Regions from separate parts of the Cohnella boryungensis genome, predicted to be linked through region 2. Evidence: predicted binding sites of a transcription regulator. Region 2 holds the regulator's gene; each other region holds the start of a gene.

Region 1 (10,776 bases), on a different contig from region 2:
GAGACTGAGCTACAAGTATGAGAATAGATACGCACCGCGCGCTTCCATCGGCCTCGCGTCCAATCCCACGCAGCCTCGGAGATGACGCGTTCAGTTCCGTCATGCTCGAAACGGAGACAAAAGAAGATAAGCCGGACGAAAAAAAAGGAAAGCTGGTCGCGGTCAGCGAAGAGGGGTACATGCGGCAATATCTGGTCAGGCCGGATGGTACCAAGGTTCTTCTCAGCGAGATGAAAGAACGCGAGGAAGGCGCCGAGACGACCGGCAACTACTCGCGTCCCCAAGCAGCCCCTCTGCCTATTCAGGAAGACGGGCTCGGCCGCAACGCGCGGGAATTGATAGACCTATTGAACCTCCAAGCCGGAGCAACCGCTCCCTCGCAAGCTTTCAAGCCATTCTCAGGCGGAGAATAATACTCGCGTATTTGACAACGCGGCTCGCTCCATGTATGCTGATAGCAATCGAATATGTCCGGAAAGGAAGCACCTTCCGCGTCTAACGAATCGTTGACGGAGGAGAGTGTTTTTTTCGTGTATGCGAAAATTATGAGCGCAAGCGTGCTAGGGATAGAGGGCAGATTCATTGAGGTCGAGGTCAATATTTGCTCCGGACTGCCCCAAGTGTCCGTAGTGGGATTGCCGGATTCGGCCGTGCGGGAGTCGGTCGAGCGGGTGCGGGCCGCGATTCAGAACGGCGGGATGAAATTTCCGCTGGATCGCGTCACGATTAATCTTGCTCCGGCCGATTTGCGCAAGGAAGGCAGCGCGTTCGATCTGGCTATCGCCGCGGGAATTTTGTGCGCAAGCGGACAGGTGAACGAAAATTTGCTGGAGAATGCCTTGTTTATCGGGGAGTTGTCTCTGAACGGAACCGTTCGCACCGTGCCCGGAGTGCTTTCTATGACAGAGTTGGCCCGCCGCGCAGGCATCCGCCGGGTGGTCGTGCCAGAGGCCGCCGTCGCGGAGGCTTCTCTCATCTCGGGCGTGGAAGTGTTCGGCATCTCTTCCCTCGCGGACTGGCTGAACGGCGGGGCTGACCCGGCGCCCGGAGAGTCTGGGCAGCGCTCTCGCGCCGGGTTCGACAAGGAGAAGTTGCGTTCTTTCGGATCGACCGGCCGTCAGCCCGGCTTCGTCTCAGCCGACGATCTCGATCTGGCGGATGTCGTCGGCCAGGAGCAAGGCAAGAGAGCTCTCCTAGTTGCCGCCAGCGGGATGCATAATCTCCTGTTCGTCGGACCTCCCGGAACGGGCAAAACGATGCTCTGCCGCAGACTCCCGACGATTATGCCTCCGTTGGGCGATGAGGAAGCGCTCGAGGTAACTAAAATCTTCAGCGTCTGCGGCAAGCTTGGCGGAGCATCCTCCCCCGGGCTTGTTCGACGCCGCCCTTTCCGTACTCCTCATCACACCATTTCAACCGCAGGCCTGATCGGCGGCGGCTCCATCCCGAAGCCAGGAGAGGTGACGCTGGCCCATCATGGCATTCTGTTCCTGGACGAGATGCCCGAATTTTCGCGCGTCTGCCTAGAGGCGCTCCGCCAGCCGCTGGAAGACCGAGAGGTCACGATCGGCCGCGCCCGAGGCGTCTGCCGCTTCCCCGCGAGATTTATGCTCGCCGCCTCGATGAATCCCTGTCCGTGCGGCTTTCATGGAGGAGATACGACCGATCGCCCTTGTACATGCTCGCCCGCCGCCATTGCAAGATATCGCGCTCGAATGTCCGGTCCGCTTGCCGACCGTCTCGATCTCCAGGTCCAGCTTCCCCGCCAAACGGCGCACGCCCCCGCTTCGGGCGGAATGACCTCCGCCCGCGCCGGGGAGATCGTCGCAGATGCGGCGAAGCGGCAGCGCTTGCGTTATGCGAAGCACGGTTTGCAGTGGAATAGCCAGCTGCAGGGCCCTCTATTGAGAAAATACGCCAAGCTTTCCCCCGATGCGGAAGCGCTGCTTCAGCAAGTATACGCCCAGCTCGGTCTCAGCTTCAGAGCGCATGATCGCATTCTGAAAATTTCCCGAACGATCGCCGATTTGGCCGGCAGGGAAGCCATTCTCACCGAGGACGTGGCGGAAGCGATCAACTACCGCAGCCTTGATCAGCCGCTGGAAGGGTAAGACTCGGGATTACTTTAAGGTTAAAGCAAAAAAGTCCAGAGGATCTTCCTCATGGACTCTCTGCATGAATCATATCGGCCAACGGAAACCGGTCCCCTCCGACTTGAAACCACCCTGCAACCGGATCGATCTTCTCTACGATTCCAGCAACAATGAGCATCTCCTGAGGGTCGTACATTCGCACCTTAACCGGAAACGAGTATTGGAGAGAATTTTGTACGATCCTGAACATCCGTTCCAATTCACCCTCATCCAACTCTGGACGATGACCTTGGAAGTTGTCCTCCTGCTTATTGCGCAGCAAAATTTGATCTTTATGCTCAGGCAGCATCATTCGGCTCGACTCCCACAGTCCGTTGCCTTCAAGTTTTTTTCTAATCACAAATAGTGGCCTCCTATTTTGCCTGCCCGATCTATGGCCTGCCCCGCTGCCGTTACGGATACGGCACGCATGATGATGGTGTTGCCATACTTTCGTTTCAAGGCATCCGTCGTTTGCTCTAAAGCGCGAAACTTTTCTCTGTCATCGAATAAGGAAACTTGATACTGCTCGCCGTTCGATAGCTCTGACAGGCTTATACCCAGCTTTCTTAGCGGGGAATTGTCCCAATGCTCCATAAACAGCTTAACAGCCGCATCATAAACCTGATTAGTCACATTCGTCGGATCCGTCATTTTGAATTGACGATGGAAACCGGTCGGTTTGTCATAATTAGCTCCCATCGCTCCGACGGAGACAACGCCGCCCATCAAGCCTATCCCCCGGCAACGCTGACAAACCAATTCAGACAGTTCAAGCAGAATGACCTTGATATCCTCCAGCTTGCCGTAGTCTCTAGGCAACGTCATCTGATGACCGACCTGCTTGGGCGGTTGCTCGTGGGTATACGGAGCGACAGGACTGTCATCTAGCCCGTTGGCGATCCTCCAATACATCTCCGCATGAATGTCACTGTTTTTGCCAAACTTTTGTCGCATGATTTGCTTGAGCTTGGCAAGCGGAGTTTGCGCGATATGACCAATTGTCGACAGACCCATCGCGTTAAAATGTGCGGTCATCCGGTTGCCCACCATGAACATTTTGTTGACGGGCATCGGCCATAACTTCTCCAACAGATCCGTTTTGCAGAGCAGGGATAATCCGTCTCTGTTTTTTTTGGCCCAGAGGTCGCATGCCATCTTGGCCGTCACCTTGGAGTAGCTGATTCCGAGTCGGGTATAGATCCCTGTCTCCTTCCGGACCTTCTCTTGAATGGAGCGGGCAATTTGCAAGGGCGTGCCAAAGAGACTCTGACTGCCGGTCACATCAATAAACTGCTCGTCTATACTGTAGGGTTCTACAAGGTTGGAGTAGGAGCGATAGATCTCCGTAATTTGCATCGATACGTTAATGTAATACTGCATACGGGGGCGTACGATGACGGCTTCGGGGCATTTTTCAAAGGCTGTGCGAAGAGTTTCCGCTGTTGTCACGCCTCTAGCCTTGGCCAGCGGGCAAGCGGCAAGTATGATTCCGGATCTCCTCTCGGGATCTCCTGCGACGACAACGGGCTTAGTTTCCCATTGCGGATTGTCGGCCTTCTCGCAAGAGGCGTAGAAGCTTTGACAATCGGCCAGCATCACGACTCTTTCCGGCTTCATAACCTCACCCTGTCGTCAACTGAATTCCTGTGTATTGACTTGCTTTACTTAAAATTTCGGCACGAATCAGGCTCCAAAACAGGGACATATTGTGCCGGTAACCGCGACACAGGTACGCCGCATTGACCCCTAGATCGGTGCTCTTGTTCTCGATGACCTTGATCCCCGATCGCTTCATTTTGCTCCTGAGATCAAACTGTTCGGCAAAGATGTCTTCTCTTACTTTTCTAAGCGCATTGATGAGCAGCAGATCCGTTTTCAGCCCGCATTTCTCAATTACGGAAATGTCCTCGTCGATGTAATCCAGCATAATGGGAATAACAAGAAAGTCTTGAACGAGCTGGTGCTCCTCCCGCGTTACGCTTGCCGGCAGTTTGCGCGTGCTCATGCCGCCCTCCCGACTGGCTGAACGGCCAGAACCCGATCGATTCTTAAGGACCGCAGAGCATGTTTCCTCAGGTCATAAGCCAAAATGGTTTCATTGGTGACTTTCCGAACGCTTACGATACGCTGCGTAATTACATTCTTTGCGTCTTGATAAATAATTTGCACGATCCAGCCTTCGTACTTTTCGTACATGCTTAATCGCCCCCGGATAGAACGTTTGTTCCCACTATACTACGAACAATTGTTCCCCTTCAAGTGGTAAAATATGCAGTATCGAAAATTGGGCTGCAATCAATTCCCCCCTGTCTCCCTCAAAGGTAATTCATGTGCAATATAAAAAAAGAGGATGCCGCAAAATCACGGAATCCCCGACGTAAATCGTTTTGTTCCAAACCATAATGTTGGAGTGGCTTGCTTGTTGGTCGACACCCAGTCATTCTAGGAACAATTTTTAGCCGCGTATTCGTCAAGCTTCTTCAAAAATGGGCCGATTTTTCTTTCGGATTCTAGTGCCCATTGTAACCGACGCTTTGTAAAAGGGAGTCTCTTGAAGGGGGATAACACTAAATAGGTCGTGTATGGAAATCGTAACAACGCGCGCAAAAGCTTGAAATCGTTCTTGTGAAGCTTCGAAACTTGACGATAACCATCCAAAATAGCCGATGCGATCGAAAAGTTCCATTTATAATCTTTGCATGAATTATAGATGACCCGGTATAAATCATAGGCTCGCAGGTCTACATGAACGGTCTCGAAGTCGATAAGGTAAGTACCTTTGCTATTTATAATAAAGTTGCTGGGCCCCCCGTCTCCATGACACAGAATACCGAACTTTCGCGGATTACGACGGTATTGGTAATATCCGCTGCCTTGCAGCAATGCTTTCGCCCGGTTCGAGTAGCGCAAGATCTCCGATCCGTGTTGTTTGATAAACCGGCTATTAGATAGACTAAAAGCATTTCTTCTTGCTTTTACAATTTTGTGTTTAATGTATCCTTCCCTATGTCTTAATGCGGAGTACCAGGATCCAATCCTGCTATAAGCGATCTTCCCTTTTATTCCGGCATGCCCTGCCTTATGAAAGCGAGCCAAGGCGACGCCGCACCTTCGCATATCCGATAATGAACGTGGAGAGGGTTTCCTCCCTGATATCCAGGGCGTTAAGACATAATGCTCTCCTTTTCGGGAAGTTGCATAGGGTTTGCGCCCCTCTGGGGTGTTGGGATTACGCCATGCCACAAGCGATCCATTTCGTTGGATCCTGAGCAAGATACGGTCAATCCACTTTAATCTCCCCACTCGTTTTGGCATCCGCTTCAAACTGAACGTCTTCCCTTTTGATGTGACAATCCGATATATGCCGCCTCGAATTTTCTTCTTCCTGCTTATCTTAATCCCAAAACGCTCAGCAATAGGGTTAATCATCGATTCGCTCATGCTATGTTCTCCTCTTTAATTTCCTGAACAATGACTTGTATTTTCTAGCGATAGCAGGCCATCTAAACCGAGCGGCAGTTGATCGAGCTCGGATGATTCGTTTCCTTGAAAGGGCAGGATGCTTCCAGAACGATTTGATGGCCTTAGCAATACTCGCATGATCAACCGAGCGAATGATTTGAGCATTTTGTTTGTTCACAAATTCCTTTAATCCACCCGACAAGGTAGAAATAAGAGGCACTCCGTTTGCCATTGCTTCCAGCGCAACCAAGCAGAACGATTCGGATTTACTTGGAATAATTACGGCTCCGTAAGAAGCGTACATCCGTTGCACAGCGGCATATGGCCTTTTTTTCACCCAACGAATTCGGTTTGCCGCGCCAACTCGCCTTGAAAGGGTTCTAAGTTTTCTTTGATAGCTCGGTTCGCCGCTTCCAACGATCGTTAAACGAACATGACTATGATTTCTAGATAACAACGCAATGGCCCTAATTAATGGCTCGAGTCCTTTGGAAGAAATAAGTCTGCCAACGTAGAGCAAATTTTTCGGTGTGCCCTTTTTCTTCTTGAATATCGGCTTAACGCCATGGGGAATCACAACCGCTGAACGAATGCCCATTCGTGGATAGCGTTTTTTAATTGCTCTAACCTGGTATTTGCTTGGAACGATAATTTTTTTTGCAATACGAAACAATTTCGTTTGGTTTTTCCCGGAGGTCGATTTGATTCCATGCGATGCGAGAGAATGGCATGAATAGATGATTGGGGCCTTGAACCGCGCTTTTGCCTTATTGGCCGTATCCGCAAAATCCGTGCTATGCACATGAACGAAATCCGGCCGAATATAGCCCTTCGAAGAAACAGCGCGCATGACGGAGGAAGCTTTGAATTCTTTTTTGAAACGGTTATAATATCGGGAATTTCGGGGGAATCGAAGAACACGAAGATTTACACTCGGATGAGATACTGACAATCGATTGGATGAACCCGAGCAAAGCACTGTGACTTTTACGCCGGCCTTGCTCAGAGCCTTCGATAAATGAGTAGCGGCGACCCCCAACCCCCCTCTAATATTGGGTTGGAACTCGTATGACATGACCCATACTTTAAGCCTGCTCTTAGTATTCACTCATTCCCTCCTTTCTCCAAAAGTCAGCTTGACCACTAAGTGTCGCATTACCATCTAAGTACACTCGCCCTCTGTCCGAAACTCTGTTCAGAGTAGCGTATGTATTTAGGCTCGAAATCGCACTGGGCCGCTGTCCGTTGCCTCAAACCCGCGGTAACTAGGTTATTCCCTTGGTCGATGCTCCGAGCCGACTCCATCGAGCACAATCCTCAACGGGCTTCATAGCAATCCTCAATTTATTCCTGCTAGACCGCAAAAAAAGAACGACAGCTCGCCTCTGCCGTTCTCGCTATTTCAAGGTTTCACCCTTTGTCGGATATCGCTCCCCTAAGCCATTCCAGGAGGTCCGCGGCTTGCTTGTTAACCCTGGAAGCGACGTTCGTCTCCCGCTCTATGAACACCTTCCCGTTCCGGTTATCTTCAGCAACGGCGGCCGCGCAGCTTCAGGCGAGTCGCTTGCGCTTGAACAGCAAATACATAAAAAACGGAGCTCCTACTCCCGCCGTAAACACACCCGCAGGGATATCGAGCGGCTGGAAAAGCATTCTTCCCGCCAGATCCGCCAGCAATAAAATAATCGCTCCGAGAAGGGCCGATACGGGAATGATAAGGCGATAAGAATTGCCGGCCAGCTTTCTGGCCATATGCGGAGCCAGCAAGCCGACAAACGATATCGTTCCCGCCACTCCGACCGCAGCGCCGGCCAGAGCGACGCTATAGAACAAAACGACCATTCTGCTGAGCTGAAGCCGACTGCCGAGCCCGATAGCGGTATTTTCCCCCAACGATTGAATGTTGAGATCCTTGGCATACAGCATGGACAGCGGAAGGATTGCGGCCACCCACGGCCATAGCGCCTTAATGTAGGTCCAATTCGTTCCGTAGATGCTGCCCGTCATCCAATTCAGCACTTGGGGAGCCAGATAGGCCGGCCCGCTGATCAGCAGGAACAGCGTCAGAGCGCCCATCGCCGTTGATATCCCCAAGCCGATCAGCACGAGCCTGAAGGGCGCCACTCCGTTCTTCCAGGCAAGCGCGTAATTCAGGAAAGCTACGATGAAGGCCCCGGCGACGGCGACCAGCGGGACCCAATGAATGCTATAGCCCGTAAACAAAGTCATGAAGGCGACGACCGCGACGGAGGCTCCCCCGGTCACGCCCAGCAAATCCGGCGAGGCGAGCGAGTTGCGAATGACGCCCTGCAGCAGAGCTCCCGCAACCGCTAAGGCTGCCCCGATCAACAGCGCGGCGATAATGCGCGGCAGACGGAACTGGACAATGATCATGTCGCTGCCTGCCTCGTTCCGACCGACGAGCGAGAGCAACACCTCCCGCACCGGAATGCGGGTGCTTCCAAGCGACAAGCAGATCAGCATAAGGCCGGCCAGAAGCAGACCCAGCGTCAGCAAAAGCGCGATCGATTTGCGATAATGAGTGCTAAGCATGGGCCCTCCTTCTCGCCACATAGATCAGAAAAGGAACGCCGATAAGCGCAGTGGCAATGCCTACCGGAACTTCCTTCGGCATCAGGATGAACCGCGAGGCGACATCCGCCGTCACCAGCAAGATGGCTCCCGTCAGCGCGGAATAGGGCAGCAGCCAGCGGTAATCGTTGCCCACGAAATACCTGCACAGGTGCGGCACGATGAGGCCGACAAACGCGATGGGGCCCGCAATGGACACGGAGCCCCCCGCCAGAAGAACGACCGATACGGCCGACAACGACCGGACAAGCCTCAATCGCTGCCCCAGCCCCTTCGCGTTGTCCTCCCCCAGAGCGAGAACGTTCAGCGAGCCCGACAGGAGCAGAGCAAGGAGCAGACCCAGCAGCATATAGGGGAACACCGTCGTCAAATGCTCCAGCTTCCTTCCCGATACGGAGCCGACCATCCAGAACAAGGCGGAGTCCAGCGAATCTTTATTGATCAAAATAATTCCCGAGGTGACCGAGGATGCGAAAGCCGCAACCGACGCCCCGGCTAACGTGATTCGAATCGGCTCGAAGCCTCCGCCTCCTTGCGTGCCCAGCGCATATACGAAGACCGAGGTGACCGTCGCGCCGATCAGCGCGATCCAGATCATGCCGCCCATCGTGAGCGACGAACCGAAGGCGGCCAGTCCGATTACAATAAATAGCACGGCTCCGGAATTGACCCCGAATAACGATGGCGAGGCTAACGGATTCCTCGTCAGCACTTGCATGACCGCCCCCGCAACAGCCAGACTTGCGCCTACCGCAGCGGCGATCAACGCACGGGGCACCCGCGCGGTCGTCACAATCAGATGCTCATTCGAGCCGTCGAATTGCCGATAAGCCTTCCACAGATCGTTCAGATCAAAAGTATGAAGCCCGTACAAAATGCTTGCGAGCATACTTGCCATGAGCAAAACAAAGCCGATCGTCAGGCCGATAAGCCTCCCTCTCGGACCATGCGCCGTAAATCCCATGTTTCCCGTTTCCCTCCCAAGGGCTTGTCCGCCGCGCCAAAGCCGCGGTTCGTATCCGCACGAATAAAGAAAAGCTAACGTCTTATCGTAACGACGTCAGCTGCTGATTCGATGCCAGGACCTATCCTACCTCGAAATACTTCGCGATTTCATCCAGAAGCAGGTTAGCCGCCTTGTAGCCGCCCGCCGTATTCCAGATGGCCTCGTCGACTTGGATCACCTTGTTGTTTTTATAGGCGTTCAGGTTTTTGAATAAAGGATCATTCATCCATTCTTCCACGACCTTCGCAGCGTCGGTCTTGCCGGGAGCCTCCGTGACGAAATAGAACATCACATCGCCGTCCATGCTCGGTATCGTTTCCTTGGTCATCACTTCGATGAACGAATCCTTGTCCTGAGAAGCCGGACGGGCAATGCCCAATTGATCCAGCAGCACTCCCGCAAAGGTTTGCTTCTGGTAGATCCGGACTTGGGAGGCGGAGATGCGGACAATCGATACCTTCGTATCCGCTTTGCTGCCCAGCTTGGCTTTGACATCGGCGACACGCTGATCGTAGAGGGCCATCGCCTGCTCTCCCTCTTCTTTCTTATTGACCGCTTCCGTATAAAGCTTGAAGTTGACCTTCCAGTCCCCGCCCAGATCTTCGGCGAATACGGTAGGCGCAATCTGCTTCAATTGCTCGTAGACCTTCTCTTGTCTGACCTTGTTGCCGATAATCAAATCAGGTTTGAGGGTGGCGATCATCTCGATATTCGGCTGAAGCTCGTCCCCCACGACGGACACATCCTGCATTTCTTCTTTAATGTGATCGTACCACGGCTCGCCGACCCAGGATTGCACGGCTCCGATCGGCTTGATTCCGACGGCGAGCAGAGCTTCGGTGCCTTCGTTCGTCAGGATAACGACACGCTCCGGCGTGCCTGTCAGCGTCTCTTCTCCCATGGCATGCTTGATGACCCGGGGCGTCTCGACTTCCGGCGACGCGGCAGCCGACGGAGCCGGTGTCGCAATGCTGCTGCTGGAGGGGCTTGCGGGGCTGCCGCCGGCGGCATTCGAATTGGTCGAACCGTTCGAGCACGCGCTTATCATTAAGGCGAGGCAAAGCAGCAAGGTTGCCGCCATAGAGTGTTTTGTTCTTCTTTGCATGTGTAAATCCCCTTCTCGGTTATATTGATAATGATTATCATTAACAATATAGCCTTGAAGCCTCCTCCTCGCAATGGGATATTTCGACAGAACGGATGGATTATTTCGACCTCCGTCCGGGCTGAGGCCGTGATTTCTGAACGCGGTGGGTGCGCTCCCGGTAATTTTCTTGAACAGCCGGCTAAAGTAATAGCTGTCCGAGTAGCCGACGCTCTCCGCGATCTCCTTCAGCGTGTGCTCCGTATTGAGCAGCAGCTCCTTGGCTTTGTTCATGCGAACCTGGATTAAGTAATCGATCGGACTCGTATGGTGGCGGCTCTTAAACATTCTTAGAAACTGCCTGGAGTTGCACTCCAGCGTCTCCACAAGCCATTCCAGAGTAATAGGCTCCTTATAGCGCTCATGAATGTACCGAATGGCTTGCGCTATGACATCCGGTTTAACCGGGTGAATTCCCTGATGCTGCATTTGTTTCA
Region 2 (10,776 bases):
TTTGTTTTGACTTCCATCTCAATGCGGTGCAGCTCGGAGAATACCTTCAGTCTTTCCGCCATGCGGCTGATCGGATAACGGTTCAGCACTCGGGAGAAAACCCAGTTCGCGCCTTTGACCGATTCAATGATGACATAACCCGGCTGAATGACGATCTTGCGAATATCAGACGGACGCATCGTTTTGTATCCGGTGAATTTCCGAGTTTCCAGAGCATCCCGGCTCACAGCCAAATAAGGACGACGGAAATAATAGAAAACGCCGAGCAGGATGTAACAGCTGATCGTAACCCAGAACAGCGTAGGATCCTGAAGGAATTTGTCCGACCAAGGCTGGGACAATACGATGTAGAACAGAATGAGAAGAAGCAGCAAGCTCGGCACGACATAGTTGCGACCTTGAAAACGATCAATCTGAGGTTTGGCGGAGCCGATTCCTTGCTTGCCTTCCTTTTTCCTTCGTTTATTGATCTCTTTCTGGTTTTTTGACACTTTGCGCTCCCAAGACCGGGACATAGAGCTTCCTCCTTATTTAATCTGGCGAATGACAAGCTTAGATGTCTCGTCATGTTCGCCCCTCTAAGATCAAGCGGTGTCGCGTCTCCGAGCTCCTGGCGAAGCATAGCGAAGGAGGCTCGGATACTCCTTAGTGTTTCATCGGCGGTTCCTCGTCGACGATCTCGATTCGTTCAAGCTCGTCGCGGAAATTCCGTTTGAAGATCGAAAGATATTGTTTGCGAAGGCTATCGCGTTCTGCAAGCTCTTGTTCGTTCAAGCCCCCGGATTTGTTTTTGCGGGACAATTCATTAATACGATTAATCAATTGATCCATCTCCATCGGTGTCTCACTCCCTTTTTCGCATCCTCTCTACTTTGCCATTACCTCTGATAGCTTGTCAAGAAAAGCTCCACAGCAAAAAGAAGACCGGAAACCCCGGCCTTCTCCAATATGTATAAACCCGATCAGGGCAATAATTTCGCAGGGATAATCAGCTCTTGTCCGCTCTGAATCAATGGGGAAGCAAGTCTGTTGCGTTCCGATATGGCTTCAACCGCCTGACGGGTGTCAAGAGCCGGATTCTTGTGTGTCCGCGCGATCGACCACAGCGTATCTCCGCTTTCCACCGATATGACGAGCTCTTCGCTAGATGCCGGAGAAGGCTCGCCCGAGGCGGACGCAAACGTATGTACAAGCGTAAACCCGCTGAACAGGATCAAAAAAGAACAGATCAGAAACAGCGTCTTGGCCATCTTCCAATTCTTCATAACAGCAGTTCCTCGCGTATTCCGTACGGAAACCGAAGGATTACGAAGCGCGGCAGCAGGAGCAATTCCTGCGGATATCCACATATGCACCATAACGCTCACCCACCCAAACATTTGTTCTGATTTGCTCTGGATTCATCTTAACACGAACATATGTCCGTGTCAACGATTTTGAGAACGTTTGTTCTCTAGAACGAATGTTTGTGCGAACCGGAGTTCTGTGCTATAATTTTTTCATTATGAGCGAATACATAGGGAGGGTTTGGCGTGTCCAAGATGTCCAATCGCCAGAATTCCATTCTTGAATTTATCAAGAACGAAGTCAGAGACAAAGGTTATCCCCCATCCGTACGCGAGATAGGCGAAGCGGTAGGCCTGGCCTCCAGTTCAACCGTTCACGGTCATTTGGACCGTCTGGAGAAGAAGGGTCTCATTCGCCGCGATCCGACCAAACCTCGCGCAATTGAAATTCTCGGGTTCGAAGACGATTCTCCTTATCGGGTTGCCGCTTCCGTCCGTCCCGTTCCTCTTGTCGGCAAGGTGACGGCGGGCATGCCGATCACAGCGACGGAGAATATCGAAGAATATTACCCTCTGCCTCACAGCATGGTCGGAGATCAACCTGTGTTCATGCTTTCTGTCACCGGCAACAGTATGATTGAAGCCGGCATCCACGATGGCGACTACGTCATTGTGCGCCAGCAGCCGACCGCTGTGAACGGCGATATCGTGGTCGCGATGACCGAGGACAACGAAGCTACGGTCAAGACGTTCTACAAGGAACGCGATCATATTCGCCTTCAGCCGGAGAACGAGAGCATGGAAGCGATTCGTTTGCCTAACGTCAGCATCCTCGGCAAGGTCATCGGCTTGATTCGCTCATTCATGTGACGCGACTTTTCTTACAACTACGGGAGCTGCCCACAAGTAACGTTATGGGCAGCTCTTTCTTATTCACTCTAGTAAACTTTAGCGGGAGGATGAAGCTCCTCATCATCCATTGATCTCAATCCGAGCTATCGCCTCCTGCTTGCTGTCCAATTGCAACAAAAAAACGACCGATTCCGGCTAAATGCCTGATCGGTCGTTCTGTTTATTAGTACATCGTCAAATATTGATCGCGTTCCCACTGGTGGACTTGCGTGCGGTACATATCCCACTCGATTTCTTTCAGCTCGTAGAAGTGACTGAGCGCATGATCGCCGAGCGCTTCGCAGATGACGTCATCGCGGAGAAGCTCCGACAAGGCTTCCTTAAGATTGATCGGCAAGCTTGGAATGCCTTCGTCCAAACGCTCTTCCTCGCTCATCACGTAGATGTTGCGATCCACCGGAGCCGGAGTAGGAAGCTTGTTGTTGATGCCGTCCAGACCCGCTTTGAGCATAACGGCCAGCGCCAAGTACGGATTGGCCGCAGGATCAGGGTTACGCACCTCTACGCGTGTGCTGAGTCCGCGGGAGGCCGGAATCCGAATCATCGGACTGCGATTGCTTGCGGACCAGGCGACATAACAAGGAGCCTCATAGCCCGGTACAAGACGCTTGTACGAGTTCACGGTCGGATTCGTAATGGCCGCGATGCCGCGCGCGTGCTTGAGAATGCCGGCCATATAATGACGGGCGATGTTGCTCAAGCCAAGCTTGTCGTTCGGATCGTAGAACGCGTTCTCGTTCCCCCGGAACAGAGACTGGTGGCAGTGCATGCCCGATCCGTTCATCCCGAACAGTGGCTTAGGCATGAACGTGGCATGCAATCCGTGCTGACGGGCGATCGTTTTGACGACAAGCTTGAACGTTTGGATCTGATCCGCCGCTTTAATGGCGGAAGCGTATTTGAAGTCGATCTCGTGCTGCCCCGGCGCTACCTCGTGATGGGAGGCTTCAATCTCGAAGCCCATCTCTTCGAGCATCAGAACGATGTCGCGACGGCAGTTCTCGCCAAGATCCGTAGGCGCCAAGTCAAAGTATCCGCCCTGATCGTTCAGTTCCATCGTCGGGTTACCCTTGTCATCCGTTTGGAATAGGAAGAATTCCGGCTCCGGACCGACGTTCATCGTCGTGAAGCCCATCTGCTCGGCCTCTTCCAGCGCGCGCTTCAATATGCCGCGAGGATCGCCGGCGAAAGGCGTGCCGTCCGGCATGTAAATATCGCAAATCAGACGAGCAACCCGGTTCTCGGTCACCCAAGGGAAAACGACCCACGTGCTCAGATCCGGATACAGATACATATCCGATTCCTCGATACGCACGTAGCCCTCAATGGAGGAGCCGTCGAACATCATCTTGTTGTCGAGCGCCTTCTCCAGTTGACTTACCGGAATTTCCACGTTCTTGATCGAACCGAGCAGATCTGTAAATTGCAGTCGAATAAAACGAACGTTCTGTTCCTTGGCGATTCGGGTAATATCTTCGCGAGTGTAGGTCATGTCAGCCTCCTAAGCATGTCATCAACTTATTTGTTCTTGAAAAAACGGGAAAGCTCCCCTTGAATCAAAGATACCTGACCGGGACGCTTGCCTTGCATCAATTGCTGCTTCAGCATCCGGTGCAGCTGGGAATCGCTCATCTCCCGTCTCTTGACCTCAGAGACTTCGTTGATAATCGTTCCATCGTTCTCATCCTGTCCGACCGGATTCATCACCTGCTTGATTCCCGCAATGTTGACGCCCTTCTCGATCAACGATTTGATCTCCATCAACCGTTCGACGTCATTAAAGGAAAATAAGCGCTGGTTGCCGTCCGTGCGGGCCGGCTGAATGAGTTCGTGCTGCTCGTAATAACGAATTTGGCGGGCGGTCAGGTCGGTCAGCTTCATTACGATGCCAATCGGAAATAACGCCATATTCCTGCGAATCTCGTCGCCCATCTCATACCAACCTTCCAACTTGACTTGTTGTTATTGAAATCACTTTCATTGTACCTTCGACCCCAAAACATGTCAAGGCGTGTAAGGTTTTCGGCGAGCTCATTCACAAATATCCGCTCGTCCACAACTCTCTTAAAGCCGATTTGACTGCAAACTTTACATGCGCGTAGGTTAATCCGCCCTGCATATAGGCGATATACGGCTCGCGTACCGGAGCATCCGCGGACAACTCCAGACTGCCGCCCTGTATGAAGGTCCCCGCCGCCATAATTACGGGATGCTCGTAACCGGGCATGTCCCAAGGCTCGGGCACGACATGCGCATCCACTGCGGCAGCCTTCTGGATCGCCTGCACGAAGCGAATCAGCGGCTCAGCGTCGTTGAAGCGGATCGCCTGGATCAAATCCGTCCGCGGATCGTCCCATCGGGGATGGGTATCGAAGCCGAGGCGGGCGAACACCGACGAAGCAAAGACGCTCCCTTTGACAGCTTGTCCAACAAGCAGCGGAGCCAGGAACAAGCCCTGAAAAATCGAGCGCGTCGTGCCGAGCATCGCGCCCACTTCCCCGCCGATTCCCGGTGCGGTCAACCGATAAGCCGCAAGATCTACCAAACGTTTCTTGCCCGCTATGTAACCGCCGCTTGTGGCCAGGCCTCCGCCGGGGTTTTTGATCAGAGAACCGGCAATCAGATCGACGCCCACCTCTGTCGGCTCCCTCTCCTCCGTAAACTCGCCATAGCAGTTGTCCGCAAAAATAATTGCGTCAGGTTGAATCGCCCTTAAACGTTGAACCATGCCGGAAATCTGGCTTATTGTGAAGGAAGGCCGCCAGTCATAACCTCTGGAGCGCTGAATCGCGAATACCTTCGTGCGCTCCGTCGTTGCTGCGGCAACGCTCTCCCAATCGACGTCCCCGTCTGACCGCAGCGGAACCATCTTCGTAGTTACTCCCCAATCGGCCAGCGATCCCAGGCCGTCCCCCGGTTTGCCGATAACCTTATGCAGCGTGTCATAGGGTTTCCCGGTGACGAATAACAGCTCGTCCCCCGGGCGCAAGCATCCGAACAACGCAGCCGAAATCGTATGCGTGCCGGACACGAGATGCGGCCTGACGATCGCCGATTCCGCTCCGAATACGTCGGCATAAACCAGATCCAGCGCTTCCCGACCGCTGTCGTTATAGCCATAACCCGTGGAGGAAGCGAAGTGAAAGTCGCTTACCCGGTGCTTCTGAAAGGCCTGTATAATCTTCCATTGATTGTGTTCCGATATGCGATCAAGCTGACGAAACCGGGGATAAACCTGCTCCTCGGCTTCCTCAGCCCAATGCTCCCAGCTCTGCTCAAAATTCTCGATATCCAATGCCTTCATGCTGATCCCCTTCATTGTGCTCTGCGATGCTGGGCGATATGGTCACGCGATAGGCTCCGAGCGGCCTTCCCGATTTCTCCATGTCGGCGGCGTTAAGTCTTACGGTTAGAAGCAGCTCGTCATCCTCTGCCTGCTGGCTGACGACCTCTCCGACGCGATAGGCCAGCGCAGCCAGATCGCCTCTCGAAGCCGGAATGCGAAAGATAGCCGCCTCGCCCAGTATGCGGTCTTCAATCGCTTCTTTCAAGCTCTCCATATGCACGGGATCGAATGCGCTGACCTTGATCGTATCCGGTCCGCCGACCAGCATATTTCTCGTATATTCGTTATCCAGATCGATTTTGTTGTAGACAATCAGCATCGGCTTGCTTCCCGCGCCCAATTCCCCCAACACCTCGTCGACGACCGCCATTTGCCTTTCGCGCATCGGCGAAGACGCATCTACGACATGCAGGAGCAGATCCGCCTCCGCGGCCTCCTCTAACGTCGCGCGAAAAGCCGCCACCAGATCATGAGGGAGATTCTGGATAAAGCCGACCGTATCCGTAATCACGATCTCCTTGCCGCTCGGCAGCGTCAAGCTTCGAGAAGTCGGGTCCAGCGTAGCGAACAGCTTGTCCTCGGCTAGCACGTCTGCATCCGTCAGCTGCCGCAGCAGACTCGATTTCCCCGCATTCGTATAGCCGACCAACGCAACCTGCACGGCGCCGACCTTCCGGCGGCGCTCCCTATGCAAATTGCGATGGGCCGTCACGTCCTCCAGTTGGCGTTTCAATTCCGTAATCCTTCTGCGGATGTGCCGCCGATCGGTTTCCAGCTTTGTCTCGCCCGGCCCCCGCGTGCCGATCCCGCCGCCAAGGCGGGACAGGTTTTTGCCGTGCCCGGAAAGACGCGGAAGCAAATAAGTAAGCTGGGCGAGCTCTACCTGCAAAATCCCCTCGCGGGTTTTCGCGCGCCCGGCAAAAATATCAAGGATGAGCTGCGTGCGGTCGATAATTTTCAAATCCAACAGCTCTTCCAGATTGCGCACCTGAGCGCCGGACAGCTCCTGATCGAATATCGCCGTCGTTGCCCCAGACTCCTCGGCTCTCTCGCGAATTTCCTGTGCCTTTCCTTTACCGACGAAATACTTGTTATCCGGTACGGCCAGATTTTGCAGAATGGCATCGATAACCGCGACTCCCGCCGTGTCTGCCAGCGAGGCAAGCTCCTCCAAGGAATGAGCGGGATCGGCTCCGGATCTTTTTACCTGATCGGTCACAAGGCTGACGAGCAGCGCCTTCTCTCGGCCGCCCGACTCCGTATCGTAAGTGCTTTGTTTCATCTCTGTTCCTCTTCCTTCTTAAGCTTGCAGTCCGCGAATATCCTCCGGGCGAAGCGCCATCAGCTCTTGTTTGCCGGGCGAGGCGGACGAGTACTGCGACAGCAAACGCACCGCCTGATACCGAATGGCCCGCTCCAGCACGTTGCGCACGAATCGGGCATTGCTGAAATCATACAGCGCCTCCGCCTTCTCCTGCGCGAGAATTTGCCTTAGCTTATAGACCGTCTGAGGGAGCAACGCATAGTCCCTTTCCCTCGCCATCCCCTCTGCAATCTGAATAAGCTGGTCGACTGTATAGTCTGGAAACGTCATCTGGATGGGAAAGCGCGAGGGAAGACCCGGGTTCGTCAGCAAAAACGTCTCAATCTCCAGCGTATAGCCGGCGAGGATGAGCACAAACTGGTTTTTATAATCCTCCATCGCCTTGACGAGCGTATCGATGGCTTCCTTGCCGAAGTCCTTCTCCCCGCCGCGGGCCAAGCTATAAGCCTCATCTACGAAGAGCACGCCGCCCAGCGCCTTCTTCACCAGCTCCCTGGTCTTCTGGGCCGTATGTCCAATATATTCCCCGACAAGATCGGCGCGTTCCACTTCGACGAGATGGCCCTTAGCGAGCAGGCCCATGCTCTGAAACAGCTTCGCCAGCAGGCGCGCTACTGTCGTTTTGCCGGTTCCGGGGTTGCCCTTGAAGATCATGTGATAGACATGGGCTTGCGCTTGCAAGCTCGCTTCGCTGCGATATTGCATAATCTGCAGCAGCGCATAGATCTCGTACACAAGCTCCTTAATGTTATCCAGGCCGACCAGACGATCCAATTCCTTCTGCCACTCTGCCCATGGACCGGATTGAGGCAATGCTTTCGAATGGCCGGAGACATCGGCTGCACTCGGAGAACCAAGAGACGAAGCCGACGGCTCCGAATCGGGGAATTTACGGAGGATCACGTTAATCTGCCGGGAGGGCCGGGACTTGGCCGCAGAGGCCTCCTTGGCTTCCGTTGCGCCCGCTTTCGCGTTCATCAAAGCTTCACCCCATTGAACGGTGTCGACGATATTGCCGCAATATCAATGTATTCCGTTCGTCCGATCCCTAGTCATAGGAAGAGCTTCGAGACAAGCCATTTCGTATAAGCAAGCACTTCGCGCGTCTGATGGTACGGGATGTTGAGCACCTTGGAATCCGTCACGCTCACTTGAACCGGAGAAAATCCGACCTTGCGCGCAATATCGGCTGCTCTTGACCCATGGTAGCTATGCGTTACAATGACGGCGGAGCTCCATTCGTTCGCTTCCATAAGATCCTGAGCGTAGATCAGATTCTCATAGGTGCTGCGCGACAAAGAATCCATCAGAATGTCGGCCTCGGGGACTCCCTGCGCGACGAGGTAATTGCGCATGCCTTCCGCCTCTGTGAGCTTAGCTCCTCCCGCATCCAGACCTCCCGTCACGATAAAGCTGCGGAAAGCCCCTTCCCGGTACAGGGATAGCGCCAAATCCAGTCTTTCCTTCAATCCGGGACTTGGCTCGTCATTCCATAGCCTGGCTCCGAGCACGATGCCGACGTCGGACTTGACCGGCCGGCCATCCGCGGGTATGCCTTCGAACCTGACAATGACGATGTAAAGCGACAGGCACCACAGCAATAGCGCGATTGCGCCAAGCGCAGCCGTCCAGATGCTTCTTTTGAGCCAAACGCTTCTGCGCGGAAGAGATGACGGCTCGTTCGCCTTCAGCTCGGCCTCTTTTCTCGCCATACCTTGCATTATAACGGTCCTTTCTCCCAGCCAAGCTTATCCAACAGCTGCTTTCTATGTTGAATGCTCATGTCGAAGTAAGGGAACTTCTTCTGTTTGATCAGCTCCATCAGCCGGCCTGCCGTCTTCTGGGCCATTGCGGAATCCCTCGGCGTAATTTGCCCTTCGTCCAGCGCTTCTTCCAATTCATCCTCATCCAGCAGCAGTCTTTCTCCCGTCGGAAGCACGACGATGTCGAGGAACAGGTCGTCGAACCAAGGCACCTGCTGGTCGGTCAAGCCCTGAACCTTACAAATGTCGATGTACCACTGCACGACGCGCCCCTTGTCATCGAACATCGTCGTTACGACGAAATGCTCCCCACGCGGAAAATGCTGCATCCACAGGTAGCCTTTGTCTGCCAGGCACATTTTGCGCCCGTTGTATTCCTTCCAAAGCGGATCGCGAAGGTCATGGATCCGGTACAGCGTGACAAATCCTCTGAATTGCGGTTCATCCATAGGAATGCAAGCATAGCTCTTCTTGAGGATGCGCCGCCAATTGGCCCGATCTGAAAATTTACGCTTCATCGCGACTATCCTTTCCGTCCGTGCAACATGAAACAGGCGCATTTCCCGCCTTCGTTGCCGATCTTGTCTTAACAGCGTTGCCCTAAGGCTGCTCAATATAAACAAAGCTTACCACAAGTTGCCTCTTCGAACCAGTTGCGCCCGCCGCAAGGCTTTCATGCTAGCTGGACCTCCCCGCCTTCTCAGCCTGCTTCGACAAGGAAAAAGAGGACAAAGCGGCGGATGGTCCGCCTGGCTTTGTCCTCACTAAATCTGGTTATTGCTGTACCTGATCAACGGTGCTGTCAATTCCGTCGCCTTGCCCTTCATTCCCGTCCACTGGAAGACTTGGTATCGGACTTTCCGAAGGCGAAGCGGACGGAGAAGCCGAAGGCGTTTCCGTCGGTTCGCCGGAAGGGCTAGCCGAAGGCGTCTCTCCCGGAACGACAATCTCGATCGGCGGCTCGGATGACCCGCCAGGCTCGCTCGGCGAAGGCGATTCTCCCCCTTCTTCGCCTTCGCTTGGCGGAGGCGTGACCTCCAAATCCGTCGTGATCGTGATGGCGATCTGCTCCGAAGGCTCGCTTTCCAGCTTCTTGGAGGCCTGATAAGCCGTTACGTAATAGGTATACGTCTGCTCCGGCAGCAGGGCCAGATCGTCGTATGCCGTTTCTCCGATTTCCGCAAGCATCTTGAACTCGGACTCTCCGTCGCCTTTGCGATACACCTTGTAGGTGATCCCGTCTCCCGCGACGGGGGACCAGTTCAGTTCGACGCTGACCGACTCCGGCGAATAGGCGGCCATCAACCCGGTCACGCCGTCAAGCTTCTCTTCTTCCTTCAAGCCCGACGGGGTCGGGAAGCTTTTCTTCTCGTAGCCCTCCAGCACTTTGGACATAACGGCGGAGAACATCGCCGCTGCCTGACCGCTGCTGCCGTCAAGCAAATGCTGCTTGTCGGTCTTGTCGTAACCGAACCAGACTGCCGCCGTAAGCTCCGGGGTATACCCGACAAACCAGACGTCCCGGTTTTTGCTTGTCTTGTAATTCGGAATGCCCGCCTGCGTCGTTCCGGTCTTGCCGACGACGGTGCGGCCGCCGACCGCGGCCCGCGTGCCTGTGCCGCCCTTCTGCACAACGCCCTTCAGCAGCTCTGTCACATAGTAGGAGGTATTCTCGTCCATCACCTGTTTGGCGGAGGATTTGAACTCATAGATGACATCGCCCTTGCTATTCTCGATCTTCAGAATGCTGTGCGGGTCCTGAAGCTTGCCACCGTTGGCGAACGCCCCGTAGGCTCGCACCATTTGCAGCGGCGTGACGCCGTGCGTCAAGCCGCCAAGAGCGACGGACAGATTGCGATCTTCCTTGTCCAGCTCGATGCCCAGCTTCGCGGCAAAATCCAATCCCTTGCCGATGCCGATCTCGTTAAGCAGCCATACGGCGGACACGTTGCGCGACTCCTTGATCGCCTGACTCATCGGAATGGAACCGAGATACTGGTTGCGATTGGAGTTCGACGGACAGTAGTCCCCGAAGCATCTCTTCACGTCCTCTACCGTCGTCCAAGGGAAATAATTGCCCGTCTCGATGGCCGGACCATAATCGATGATCGGCTTGAACGAGGAGCCCGGCTGCCGCTGCTTCGT
Region 3 (10,776 bases), on a different contig from region 2:
GCCGTCAGGGTTGCGGACAACGTGCTCCCGGGCGTCCTGGTCACACAGGGCTTATGGTGGGAGCACGGGAACGAAGGGTTGCAAGCCGTTAATACGCTCACGCCGCAGCGGCTGTCCGATATGGGCAAGGGGGCGACCTTCTTCTCCACGAGAGTCGATGTCGAGAAGCTGTAGCGGTATTCACGGCCCCTCGGTCCCCTGTGTCGATCGCGGGAAGGAGGCGGCCTCCTCCTTCTCCTCGTCTAGACCAGCCTTACGGCATCCGAGGCTTCCAGCTTCTCAATCAGTTGCTCGACGATCGGCCGCTCTTGCAGCCTCAGCTCCTCAATCGTCTTAAGAATAGACGGTATACCGCTTTTGTCGCCCTTCATCCAGCCCCGCATCATCTCGTTTCTGGCGGAGAAGGCCAGCTTCTCGATCTTGTCGCAAGGCTCGCGCATCGGCTCCAATCCTTCAATGCCGATCTCTTCGCTCATGTAGCGCAGTCGGGCCGTCATACACTTCTTATGCTCCCAGATCAGATGCAGCGGCCGGATATCCATGCGCAGCTCCCCCTGCTGCATCAGGCTGAGATGCTCCACAATTTTATCGTATACCGCCATCCCGTACTTCGTGCCGACCGGATTGCTGTACATTCGCTTGCTGCTGCACCGGTTGTCCGATGCGACGTAATCCTTCAACGAATCGATAACGAACTCCAGATCGAACTCATACCCCCGCGTCCGCTCAATCCGGAATCGGCAGACGCTGGACTGCCACAGCTGCTTGCCCGGCTTGTGGGCCACTTCCTGAAAGGCTTGCTGCATTGAGGCGAACGTCACCTCGGCCGGAGCGAATTGCCCTTGTTTGTTGTAGCCGAGCGTATGAAAGCATTTGCGATCGTAGTCGTATCCGGTAACCAGCATCTCATGGAAAAATTCCGTTTGCAGATAATGCACCGTATGGGGCAAATAAAATTCATCCACGATCAGACACACATAAATATCTTTGTCGAGAGAATCGATCAGAAACGGCACGACGCCGATCTCGAAGCGGACGAAAACATCGAAGCCTATTCTTTCGCGGTACAGCCACGGGCAATAATCCATATCCAGAAAAATGTTTCCTGATGTAAATAGAATAGGCAAATTGACGTGCACCTTGAGGTTGTCAGCCGCATGCAACTGGATAAAGTTGCTATGGACCCACGCCCAGCTTTGTTTCTCGGAGGTCATAATGGAAAGAGGGATTCCGATATACTGGTAACATCGGATTGGGGTTTGACCGATCGGGAGCTTCTTCTCGTTCATGACTCGACTCTCCTTGATTAGGGAAAATGCAGGACGGTTCACTCCCGATCGGGGTACTTGCGTATGGTTACTGTTATTATACTACATTCGCAGCGGAAAACCTTTTCCTCTACGCCTGTTTCTTCACTCCCTCTGTCTGGGCTCGCGCCTTTTTCCGGCAGGACCGCTCCCCCTCTTTCAGCTCTCGTCCGCCGACGCCGGCACGAGCACCGAATGCTGGGCAACCGTGTGCAAATCCCGCCAAATCCGGTTGATCGGATGATCCTCCATAAGCACTGCCATACCCAGCAATCGGAAAACAATATTCGCATATTCTAATGTGTGGCTGGCCAGCCTCTGACAAGCCTCCCCGACCTCGGCCTGTTCCGCATCCGACATCCGCCCCCTGTCCTCGAACGCAGCCCACGTCCGCTCCACAGCCTCGTAGAAATTCCTCCCGTCGGTCTCCAGTCCGGCCGTCTGCCCGGCAACAACCCTGTCCGCATTCGCATAACGCCCGAGCCGTGCCGTCTCCCATACCTCGCGCCTCGACTCGATGAAGGCGCGCGCCTCTTCGAGAAAATGCCGGCAAATGCCCAAGCACACCGCCGCGAACGAGGTCTGGGCAAACGGCAGGAACGGATAGCGGAAGATTGCATCGTCGTAATGCGGCTCGCTCATAATACTGAACGTACGCTCGGCAGGCACGAACGCCCCCTTGACTGCGATCGAATGGCTTTCCGTGCCTCGCAAGCCGAACGAGTTCCAATCGGGGATCACCTCTACCTGATCGGGAAGAAACGCGAATGAACGAATGTCGTCCTTCATACCTTCAATGCGGCAATTGGCTGTGTAGAGACTTGCATAAGTCGATCCGCTGCAGTATGGCCATTCACCATCCACGAGGTAGCCGCCCTCAACGGGACGTGCAAGCCCATTCGCGTGTCCGCTTCCCGCGACGACCGCATTCGCGCCGGAGAACAGCTCGCGGGCCTGAGCCGGAGGCAAAGCGGCCGAGAAGAAGCCGCCGCCCGAGCCGATGGTCACCAGCCAGCCGAAGCTCCCGTCAATTCGGGACGCTTGCTCGAACACGCGCAGCGCATCCGGCAGCGGAAGCATCAAGCCGTTCAACTGCTCGGGCACGAACAGCTTAAATAACTTCGCTTCATATAGGTAAGCCAGCAGGCCCGGCGTAAGAACGCCCTGATTCAAGCGCGCGTTTGCGCGCACCTCGCTTGCGATTGACTGCGGAATAATAACGCTCATCCTGTAGCACCTCATCTTTCAATAAACAAATGTTTGTATTGTGGACTTTTGTCTGAACATCGATTATGATGAAATCAGTTAAGTCATATTTAATCAAGGAGGATCGGATGATGGACCGCGAGCGGCAAATATTGGAGCTGATCCGCCACAACCCCTTCATCTCCCAGAACGAGATCGCCGCCGACATCGGCATCTCAAGATCCGCCGTCGCAGGCTATATCGCATCCCTAACCAAGCGCGGCATTATCAGAGGAAGAGCCTATGTGACGGCGGAAGACAATACGGCGCTCTGTATCGGCGGAGCCAATCTGGACAGCAAGGCAACCGCGAAGCAGCGCATTCGCCCGGGCTCCTCCAATCCCGCCAACGTGAAGGAATCCTGCGGGGGCGTCTCGCGCAATATCGCGGAGAACCTCGCGCATCTCGGCTGTTCCGTTTCCCTGATGACCGTTGTCGGAGACGACCAGGCCGGGCAATGGGTGCTGAAGGAAACGGCCAAGGCCGGCGTGAACACCGGACTTGCGCTAACTCTCCCGGGAGAGAAAACGGGAACCTACACCGCTCTGCTCGATGTCGACGGAGAGATGTTCGTGGCTTATGCCGACATGGATGTCTACGAGCGTTTCTCTCCGCAGCTGCTCCGTGAGAAGTGGCCTCATATCGCCGCCTCTAAGCTTGTGATCGCGGATACCAATCTGCCTGCCGACACGTTAAGCGAGCTGATCGGGCGCTGCCGCGAAAGCTCGTTGACGCTGTTCATCGACCCGGTCTCCTCGGAAAAGGCGAAGAAGCTGCCCGCCGATCTGCAGGGGGTGACCGCCATCTTCCCCAATCTGGAGGAAGCGGTTCAGCTGGCCGACGGCTCCGCCGCAGACAAGCCGGATTACGCCAAGCTTGCTCGCGCCATTCACGAACGCGGCGTAACGCATGTCTTCATTACGGCGGGCGAGCAAGGCGTCTATTACTCCGAGACCGCAGACGAAGACGGCCCCTCGTTATTTTCCCCGATTCCGACGAAGGTCGTTGAAGTAACGGGAGCGGGAGACGCGTTCGTGGCCGGTGTCGCTTACGGCATTCTGCACAATCATTCTTACAAGGAAGCCTGCCGCCTTGGCTTAGCAGCCTCCCACTTGACGCTGCAAACCGCCGAGTCCGTATCGGCGCAATTAAACGAGCATACGCTCCAACTAACCCTTAAGGAGAGCTGATCGACATGAATCCGAACCCGTCCGCAAGCCAATATCTCACCTATACCGAAGAAGTCCGCGAGGCGCTCGCGAGCAACAAGCCGATTGTCGCCCTGGAGACGACGATTATTTCGCACGGAATGCCCTATCCCCAGAACATCGAGATGGCCCGCACGGTGGAACGCATTATTCGCGAGCAAGGCGCCGTTCCGGCCACAATCGGCATCCTGGACGGACGCATCAAGATCGGCTTGAACGAACAAGAGCTGGAAGCCTTCGCGAACACCCCGCAAGTCGAGAAGGTCAGCCGCCGCGACTTCCCTTATATTCTGTCCTCCGGCAAGATCGGCGCGACGACGGTTTCCGCCACGATGATCGGCGCGGCGCTCGCCGGCATCGAAGTGTTCGCGACAGGCGGCATCGGCGGCGTACACCGCGAAGGCGAGACGACGATGGACATCTCTGCGGATTTGACGGAGCTTGCCCAGACGAACGTGGCCGTGGTGTGCGCAGGAGCCAAATCGATTCTCGATATCGGACGCACGCTTGAATTTCTGGAGACGCACGGCGTTCCCGTCGTGGGCTACAAGACGGACGAGTTTCCGTCCTTCTATGCGAGAGAGAGCGGCTACGGCGTAGACTTCCGCCTCGACGAGCCCGCCCAGGTGGCCGACGTTCTGAGGAAGAAATGGGAGCTTGGCCTAAGCGGCGGCGCGATCATCGCCAATCCCGTACCCGAGGAATCCGCCCTTCAGCAGCACGAGATTGAGAAGGTCATCCAACAGGCGCTGTCGGAGGCCAAGGAGCAGAATATTACAGGCAAAAAAGTGACTCCGTTCCTGCTCGCCCGCATTAAAGAGCTGACCGAAGGACGGAGCCTGGAGACGAATATCGCTCTCGTTTACCATAATGCCAAGGTGGCGGCGCAGATCGCCGTCGCGCTTAAGGCATAAGCTTCCCCACTCGACCAAGCAGCCGTCCGAGTCTTCCCCTATAGCGGGTTGACCCGGACGGCTGCTTGTTTGCCGCTAAGCTGAATGCCGGTCTCTTGTTTCCCCGCTTCCGCCAGATCCTTCAACAATTGCTCCAGCAAGCTCTTCGCCCGCTGCCCTTCCTTGCCCTGTATTTTCACGACGAGCTGCACGGCATCTCCTGAAGCCAGCAGCTTCTCCGCCTGCCTTCTCTTCGTCTCGTAGTCGTGCTCCTCGATCTGCGGAGTCAGCCGGATCTCCTTCAGCTTCGGCGGCTGCGCTTGCTTGCGCGCCTCCTGCTTCTCCTTGTCGGCTTCCCGCTTCGCCGTTCCGCGCGCCACCAGCTTACAGGGCGGGGGGCTGCTGTACAGAGACGTGCAGACCAGATCGGCCTTAAGCTGCCGCGCCAGATTCAGCGCCTCCTCCCGCGAGACCAGCCCCAGATTTTCCCCGTCCAGTCCGGTCAGCTGCAGCTCCGATGCTTTAATCTTTTCATTCAGAATCACAGGCAATAGCCTCCTTCTCGTATGAAGCCGCTAATCTAATAATAGGTTGTCTCCGCTTTCCCGGCAAATCGAATGCATCCTGCACTTGCGGCACCCGACGCCCTCGATGGACGACAAAGAGGGCATACGGCCATTTTCCTCGACCGAACGCCCTCTGGCTCTATCGCTGCTATACCCGCTCCAGCATCAGTTCCCCCGTCGACTCGTCCTTCAGCGCGATCCGCGCTTCGAACGCCTCCCCGCCGTCCTGACCGAATTTGAGCTTGGCGGTTTTGCCCTTTCCGATCAGCGCTTTCACCATCGTATCGGTGAGCGTGCGGCCCAGGCTTTCCTTCCAGATGACGAAGCCGCAGCCGGATTTGTAGTGGCTGCACCCATAGCCTTTGCGGCCCATAAAAATATGACCGCCGCAGCCAGGCCGCGGGCAAAGGCCGATAACACCCGGCTGGGCGGCAGCCTGCGCGGCCTCCTTGACCGAAGACGCGCCTTTGCCTCTTCCGCTCCCTCCGGCCTCCGCCGTCCTCCTGCCGACCGCATTGCCGCCGCCAGCCGCCTTCTTCGCCTTCGTCCCCTTGGCCGGCGGCTCGGGCTTCGCGAACGCGTTGCGGGCTGCGGGCCGCTGATGATTAACCTTGTCCACGATTAACCACGTGAACTTCTTCACGTTGCCCATGAACGCTTCGGCGGACGCCTGACCGCGCGAAATCTCCGTCAGCCGCCGCTCCCAGTGTCCCGTCATCTCCGGGGAGGTCAACAGCTCGACGCCCGCCCCGCGAATCAGCTCGATGGCCGTTCGTCCTTTCGGCGTAATGACGATCCGCTTGCCCTGCATGTCCACGTAACCGACCTGCTTGAGCCGTTCAATCGTCGCCGCCCGGGTAGCCGGAGTGCCGAGTCCCGAATCCTTCATCGCCTCGCGCAGCTCTTCGTCCTCAATCTGCTTGCCCGCGCTTTCCATCGCTTTCAGCAGCGTGCCCTCCGTGTAGGCCTTCGGAGGCTGCGTCTCCTTCTCCTTCACCTCAACGTCGGTACAGACAACCGGCTGGCTCGGATCGACCTCGAACGGAGCGTCCGTCTCCAGCTCCTCGTCCTCGGCGGAGGTCGCGCCCTCCTCCTTGTCCTTGCCTTTCTCCTTGCCTCCCGACTTCGGAGCCGCATCTCCCGCATAGATGACCTTCCAGCCCAGAGAAAGCAATTGCTTCACGGTCGTCTTGAAGGTCTCCTTCTCAACCTCGGTCATCACCGTATGCACTTTATACTCCGCTGCCGGATAGAAGTGGGATAGAAAGCGTTTGGCGACCAGATCATACAGCTTGCGCTCATCGGGACTCAGCCCCTGCGGCTTCTTCATAGTCGGCATAATCGCATGGTGGTCCTCCACCTTCGCCGGATTGCAAACGTTTTTGTTATTCGTGTGCACCAGCTTCTTGTTCGCTCCGTTCACGAACGTTCCGTAATCCGGGGAGCTTCGCATCGTCTCCAGGATTTTGTGCATCTCGGGAATGTTCTGCTCGTTCACATAGTTCGAATTCGTCCGGGGATACGAGATGACCTTATGCTTTTCGTACAGCGCCTGAGCGACGTCCAAGGTTTTTTTCGCGGAAAACCCGAATTTGCCGTTCGCCTCCCGCTGCAGCAAGGTCAAGTCGTACAGCTTATAGGGATACTCCTTCGTATCCTTCACCTCGTAGCTCGCCACAGCTCCCGTCTTCCCCTTGACCTTGTCCGCAATGGCCTGGGCCTTCTCCGGGTCGGTCAGCCGCTCTCCTTGCCAGATGCCCTTATAAGCCGTCCCGCCAGCCTGCTCGAACTGTCCCGTCAGATCGTAGAACTTCAACGAATCGAACGCCTCGATCTGCTTCTGCCGATCGTAGATCAGCGCCAACACCGGCGTCTGCACGCGGCCCACGGACAGCAGCTCGTTATGCTTCGTCGTAAAGGCGCGGGAGCCGTTCATCCCGATCAGCCAATCCGCTTCGCTTCGCACTCTCGCGGCCTGGGTCAGGTTGTCGTATTCCGTATTGTCCTTCAATTGATCGAAGCCCTTGCGAATCGTCTCGGCCGTCAGATCGGAGATCCACAGCCGTTTTACCGGCTGCCGCAGCCCCAGATGGCGGACGATCAGCGAGAAAATATGCTGCCCCTCCCTCCCTGCGTCGCATGCGTTAACCAGCGCTCCGCTTCGGCTCGCGAGCTCTTCGATCACCTTAAGCTGATCCTGCGTCCGCGGGTTGGGGAGCAGCTTGAATACCTCCGGAATGATCGGCAAATCCCCGAATCTCCACTTCTTGTATTTCTCATCGTATAAATCCGGCTCGGCCAGCCCGATCAGATGCCCGATCGCCCAGGTGATGATATAGTTTCCGCCCTCCAGATAGGAGCGTTTGTTTTGCGCCTTCGGTTCGATAACGGCGGCGATGTTGCGGCCCATATCCGGCTTCTCCGCAATGACCAGCGTCTTCAACAAGCCTCGTCCCTCTCCCCTAGAAAATGATGCTTCTCGTAATTGCTCTCTTCGAATTATACTACACTCCCGTCTCGCGGGCGCTGTCGATTTTTCATAACGAAGAATCCGCAACACGAGGATGAAGGAGATCTGAAGCTTGTCATCCCGGCACTCCGGACTAAGACGCGAAGTCGTTGTGCTCCGTCGAGGAAGACCGATTCCCCCGGTCGGATCAGAGATGCCAGAAAAAAAAGACCTGCCGCATGGACAGGACTTCATTTTCATAGGATGAACCCATTCACCAAGCGATGACCGACACGACCAATGCGACGGCGGCGGGCAAGCCTTGGCTCGCAAGAATCGATTTCTTGGCCGTCAGCCCTCCGTACAAAGCCGCAACAACTACGCAAATCAGGAAAAAGAGCTGAATCTGGTGCCCGGTCGAAGCATCCGGATGCAAGAGTCCCCAGATCAGGCCTGCTGCCAGAAACCCGTTATACAAGCCCTGGTTTGCAGCCAGCGATTTCGTTTGCTCCGCAAACGCCTCCGATGTCCCGAAAGTTCGGCGAACGCGCGGAGTCGTCCACAGAAACATTTCCATAACCAGAATATACACATGCTCCAAAGCGACTATAGCTACGAGTACAAGCGCAACGACTTCCATAGCCCTTCTCCTTCCGCTGTCGAGCAGCCCCTGCTCTCCGCATAACAGATTTATCATACTCCTCTTTGTTCGCGCCTACAAGCGGCTGCAAGCTCCTTTGCCGCCATCGAAAAACCCGCGATAAAAAGAAGACCCGACACGAGCGGACGGGCGCTCGTGCGGAGTCTTCGGCTGTAGACGAATCTTCCTCTCACCAGACGGTGAGCACGGCAATCCATGCGGCAGCAGCCGGAATGCCCTGAACGTACAATATTCCCTTCCTCGCCGTCCATCCTCCATGCAGGGCGGCGATCAGGATACAGGCAAGCACGAACGCCTGTATCTGATACCCGAAGGACGCGTCGGGGTGCACGATGCCCCAGATCAACCCGGCGGCCAGAAAGCCGTTGTACAGCCCCTGTCTGGCAGCGAGGGGCTTCGTATCCCGCGCGAAGCCTGTGGTCATGCCTTGAGATTGCCGGAAGCCGGGCGACGTCCATAAGAACATTTCCATGAACATAAAATACAAATGAATCAACGCGACAAGCCCCGCCAATACCGCAGCGATAATCATCCGACAGCCACTTCCTCTCTTGTGATCGGCGTGACTTATTCAACGATACAGACTTTATAAGCTTCACGCTTATCCTTGCCTGTATCGTCTCCGCAAAGCTCTCCGGCTGTCTGTAGACGCCGAAGGTGTTTTTGCATGTAACGCTACTCTTTATTTATTCGGACAATGGAGGAAATTATCACTTGGATTTGGCGGAAATTCCCGTTGCGGCATTCCGCTTGCCGCGGCCGGGGAACCACCAGCTTGCCCGGCCGAGCAGCTTCATCGATACGGGAACGAGCAGCATGCGAACGACGGTGGAATCCAGCGCTATCGCGACGCCCATCCCGAACCCGAGCATCTGGATCGGCAGCACGCCCGAGAAGGAGAACCCCGCGAAGACGGCGACCATCAGCACGGCGGCTCCCGTGATCAGCGGCCCCGTTTTCTCCATTCCTTCCGCAATGCTGTCTTCATGCGCCCCGGTTTGATCGAACTCCTCCTTGACGCGGCTAACCAGGAACACCTCATAATCTGTGCTTAAGCCGAATAGCAGAGCCAGCAGCAGCACCGGCACGAAGTGAATGATGTATCCGTTAGTCTCGACGGCAAAAATATCCGAGCCGTAGCCGAGCGCGAATACGAACACCAGGATGCCGTAGGTAGCCGCTACGGAAATCAGATTAAGCACGATCGCCTTAAGCGGCAGCAGCAGGCTGCGGAAGGTGAGCACCAGAATAAGAAAGATGAGCCCCAGCATGACTCCCAGCGCCGGCAGCAGGCTGTCGGTAATGGCCTTGGACGTTTCCACGCCGGCCATCGTTTCTCCTCCGATGTGGAAGGTTGCGCCTTCGGGCAGATCGAATGAAGGCAGCACCTGATCGCGAAGATGCTTGACGACCTCGTTGCCGATTTCGTTCGACCCTTCCTTGTTGACCTCGACCTCCACTACGCCCGTATGACGGTCTTCGCTCAGGTAACGGTTCACCATATAGCTCGCATCTGCCGGCAATTCGCCTGCCGCCCCGCTCAAGACGGCGGAGACAGCCGCGGGCTCCATTCCCGGAAAGAAGGAGGCGACCGAGCTGACCTGCGTAATATGCTCTTGCTTGCCGAGCTCCTCGTGCAGCATCGCAAGCTTCGCCATAGCATCGGCCGAGGCCAGATTTCCCTGCTCGCTACGCAGCACGATGCTGATCCGATTCGCCGCGCCCGCGCCGAACGATTCCTCCATCGCCGTCAAGCCTTGGCGGACCGTCGTGTCTGCCGGCAGCGTGCGAATGTCGGGAGAATCCAGCTTCATATCGAGCGCCGGGAAGGCGAAGACTCCCATCAACGCAAGCGTAAGCAGCAGAAAAAGCGCCGGACGCCGCATGATCGCCTTCGTCCACCTCTGCCAGCCGCTAGCACCCGAAGCGGAACGATTACGCCGGAACGGAAGGGTTCCCTTATTGATTCTGGCGCCCAGAATGACCAGCACGGCAGGCAGCAGCGTCAAGCTCGCCAAGCCGGCGATAAGCACGACTACTATGCCTCCGAAGGCGATCGCCTTGATCGAAGCAATCGGCACGGTGAACAGCGCCGACAGCGCGGCAACGACCGTAATGGCCGAGAAGAATACGGTATGCCCGGCCGTCTGCATCGTTTTCGTCAGAGCGTCGCGTTTGTCTTTACCGGCAGCCAGTTCGGATTTAAACCGGCTGACGATAAAGAGAGAATAATCGATACCCACGCCGAGGCCCAGCATCATCGCGGAGTTGGTCACGAATACGGATAGCTCCACTTCCCTGGCGACCAGATAGATGATCCCCATCGCTGCGAGCACGGAAGCGATCGTGACGATCAGCGGCGTAATCGTCGCCATCAGCGACCGGAATACGAGCAGCAGAATAATGACGATCAGCGGGAAAACGATCATCTCCGCCTTCACAAGCCC

Evidence for each region. The regulator LexA, encoded in region 2, represses DNA repair genes until DNA is damaged. The targets are predictions, from matches to a motif close to CGAACATATGTTCG.
Region 1: the regulator LexA is predicted to act here: its motif matches at 4,374-4,387, upstream of ACFO1S_RS28680 (YhjD family protein).
Region 3: the regulator LexA is predicted to act here: its motif matches at 2,557-2,570, upstream of ACFO1S_RS07245 (carbohydrate kinase).

Annotation. Positions count from the first base shown of each region.
Region 1 covers NZ_JBHSED010000074.1:272,740-283,515, forward strand. The annotation lists gene ACFO1S_RS28660 (hypothetical protein) at 18-413, shown strand; gene ACFO1S_RS28665 (YifB family Mg chelatase-like AAA ATPase) at 531-2,111, shown strand; gene ACFO1S_RS28670 (YolD-like family protein) at 2,161-2,493, opposite strand; gene ACFO1S_RS28675 (DNA polymerase IV) at 2,490-3,752, opposite strand; gene ACFO1S_RS28680 (YhjD family protein) at 3,757-4,140, opposite strand; gene ACFO1S_RS28685 (phosphotransferase) at 4,578-5,576, opposite strand; gene ACFO1S_RS28690 (glycosyltransferase family 4 protein) at 5,578-6,705, opposite strand; gene ACFO1S_RS28695 (FecCD family ABC transporter permease) at 7,149-8,150, opposite strand; gene ACFO1S_RS28700 (FecCD family ABC transporter permease) at 8,143-9,153, opposite strand; gene ACFO1S_RS28705 (ABC transporter substrate-binding protein) at 9,275-10,776, opposite strand, start outside.
Region 2 covers NZ_JBHSED010000032.1:56,537-67,312, forward strand. The annotation lists gene ACFO1S_RS15030 (hypothetical protein) at 1-515, opposite strand, end outside; gene ACFO1S_RS15035 (DUF896 domain-containing protein) at 646-837, opposite strand; gene ACFO1S_RS15040 (LysM peptidoglycan-binding domain-containing protein) at 963-1,265, opposite strand; gene lexA (transcriptional repressor LexA) at 1,533-2,156, shown strand; gene glnA (type I glutamate--ammonia ligase) at 2,362-3,690, opposite strand; gene ACFO1S_RS15055 (MerR family transcriptional regulator) at 3,717-4,130, opposite strand; gene ACFO1S_RS15060 (methionine gamma-lyase family protein) at 4,234-5,502, opposite strand; gene hflX (GTPase HflX) at 5,474-6,826, opposite strand; gene ACFO1S_RS15070 (AAA family ATPase) at 6,845-7,846, opposite strand; gene ACFO1S_RS15075 (YdcF family protein) at 7,921-8,589, opposite strand; gene ACFO1S_RS15080 (ribonuclease FAU-1 family protein) at 8,589-9,149, opposite strand; gene ACFO1S_RS15085 (transglycosylase domain-containing protein) at 9,406-10,776, opposite strand, start outside.
Region 3 covers NZ_JBHSED010000010.1:72,401-83,176, reverse strand. The annotation lists gene ACFO1S_RS07260 (molybdopterin-containing oxidoreductase family protein) at 1-174, shown strand, start outside; gene ACFO1S_RS07255 (hypothetical protein) at 243-1,289, opposite strand; gene ACFO1S_RS07250 (acyl-CoA dehydrogenase family protein) at 1,467-2,534, opposite strand; gene ACFO1S_RS07245 (carbohydrate kinase) at 2,642-3,742, shown strand; gene ACFO1S_RS07240 (pseudouridine-5'-phosphate glycosidase) at 3,748-4,674, shown strand; gene infC (translation initiation factor IF-3) at 4,713-5,198, opposite strand; gene ACFO1S_RS07230 (type IA DNA topoisomerase) at 5,368-7,662, opposite strand; gene ACFO1S_RS07225 (DUF1304 domain-containing protein) at 7,943-8,308, opposite strand; gene ACFO1S_RS07220 (DUF1304 domain-containing protein) at 8,499-8,861, opposite strand; gene ACFO1S_RS07215 (MMPL family transporter) at 9,040-10,776, opposite strand, start outside.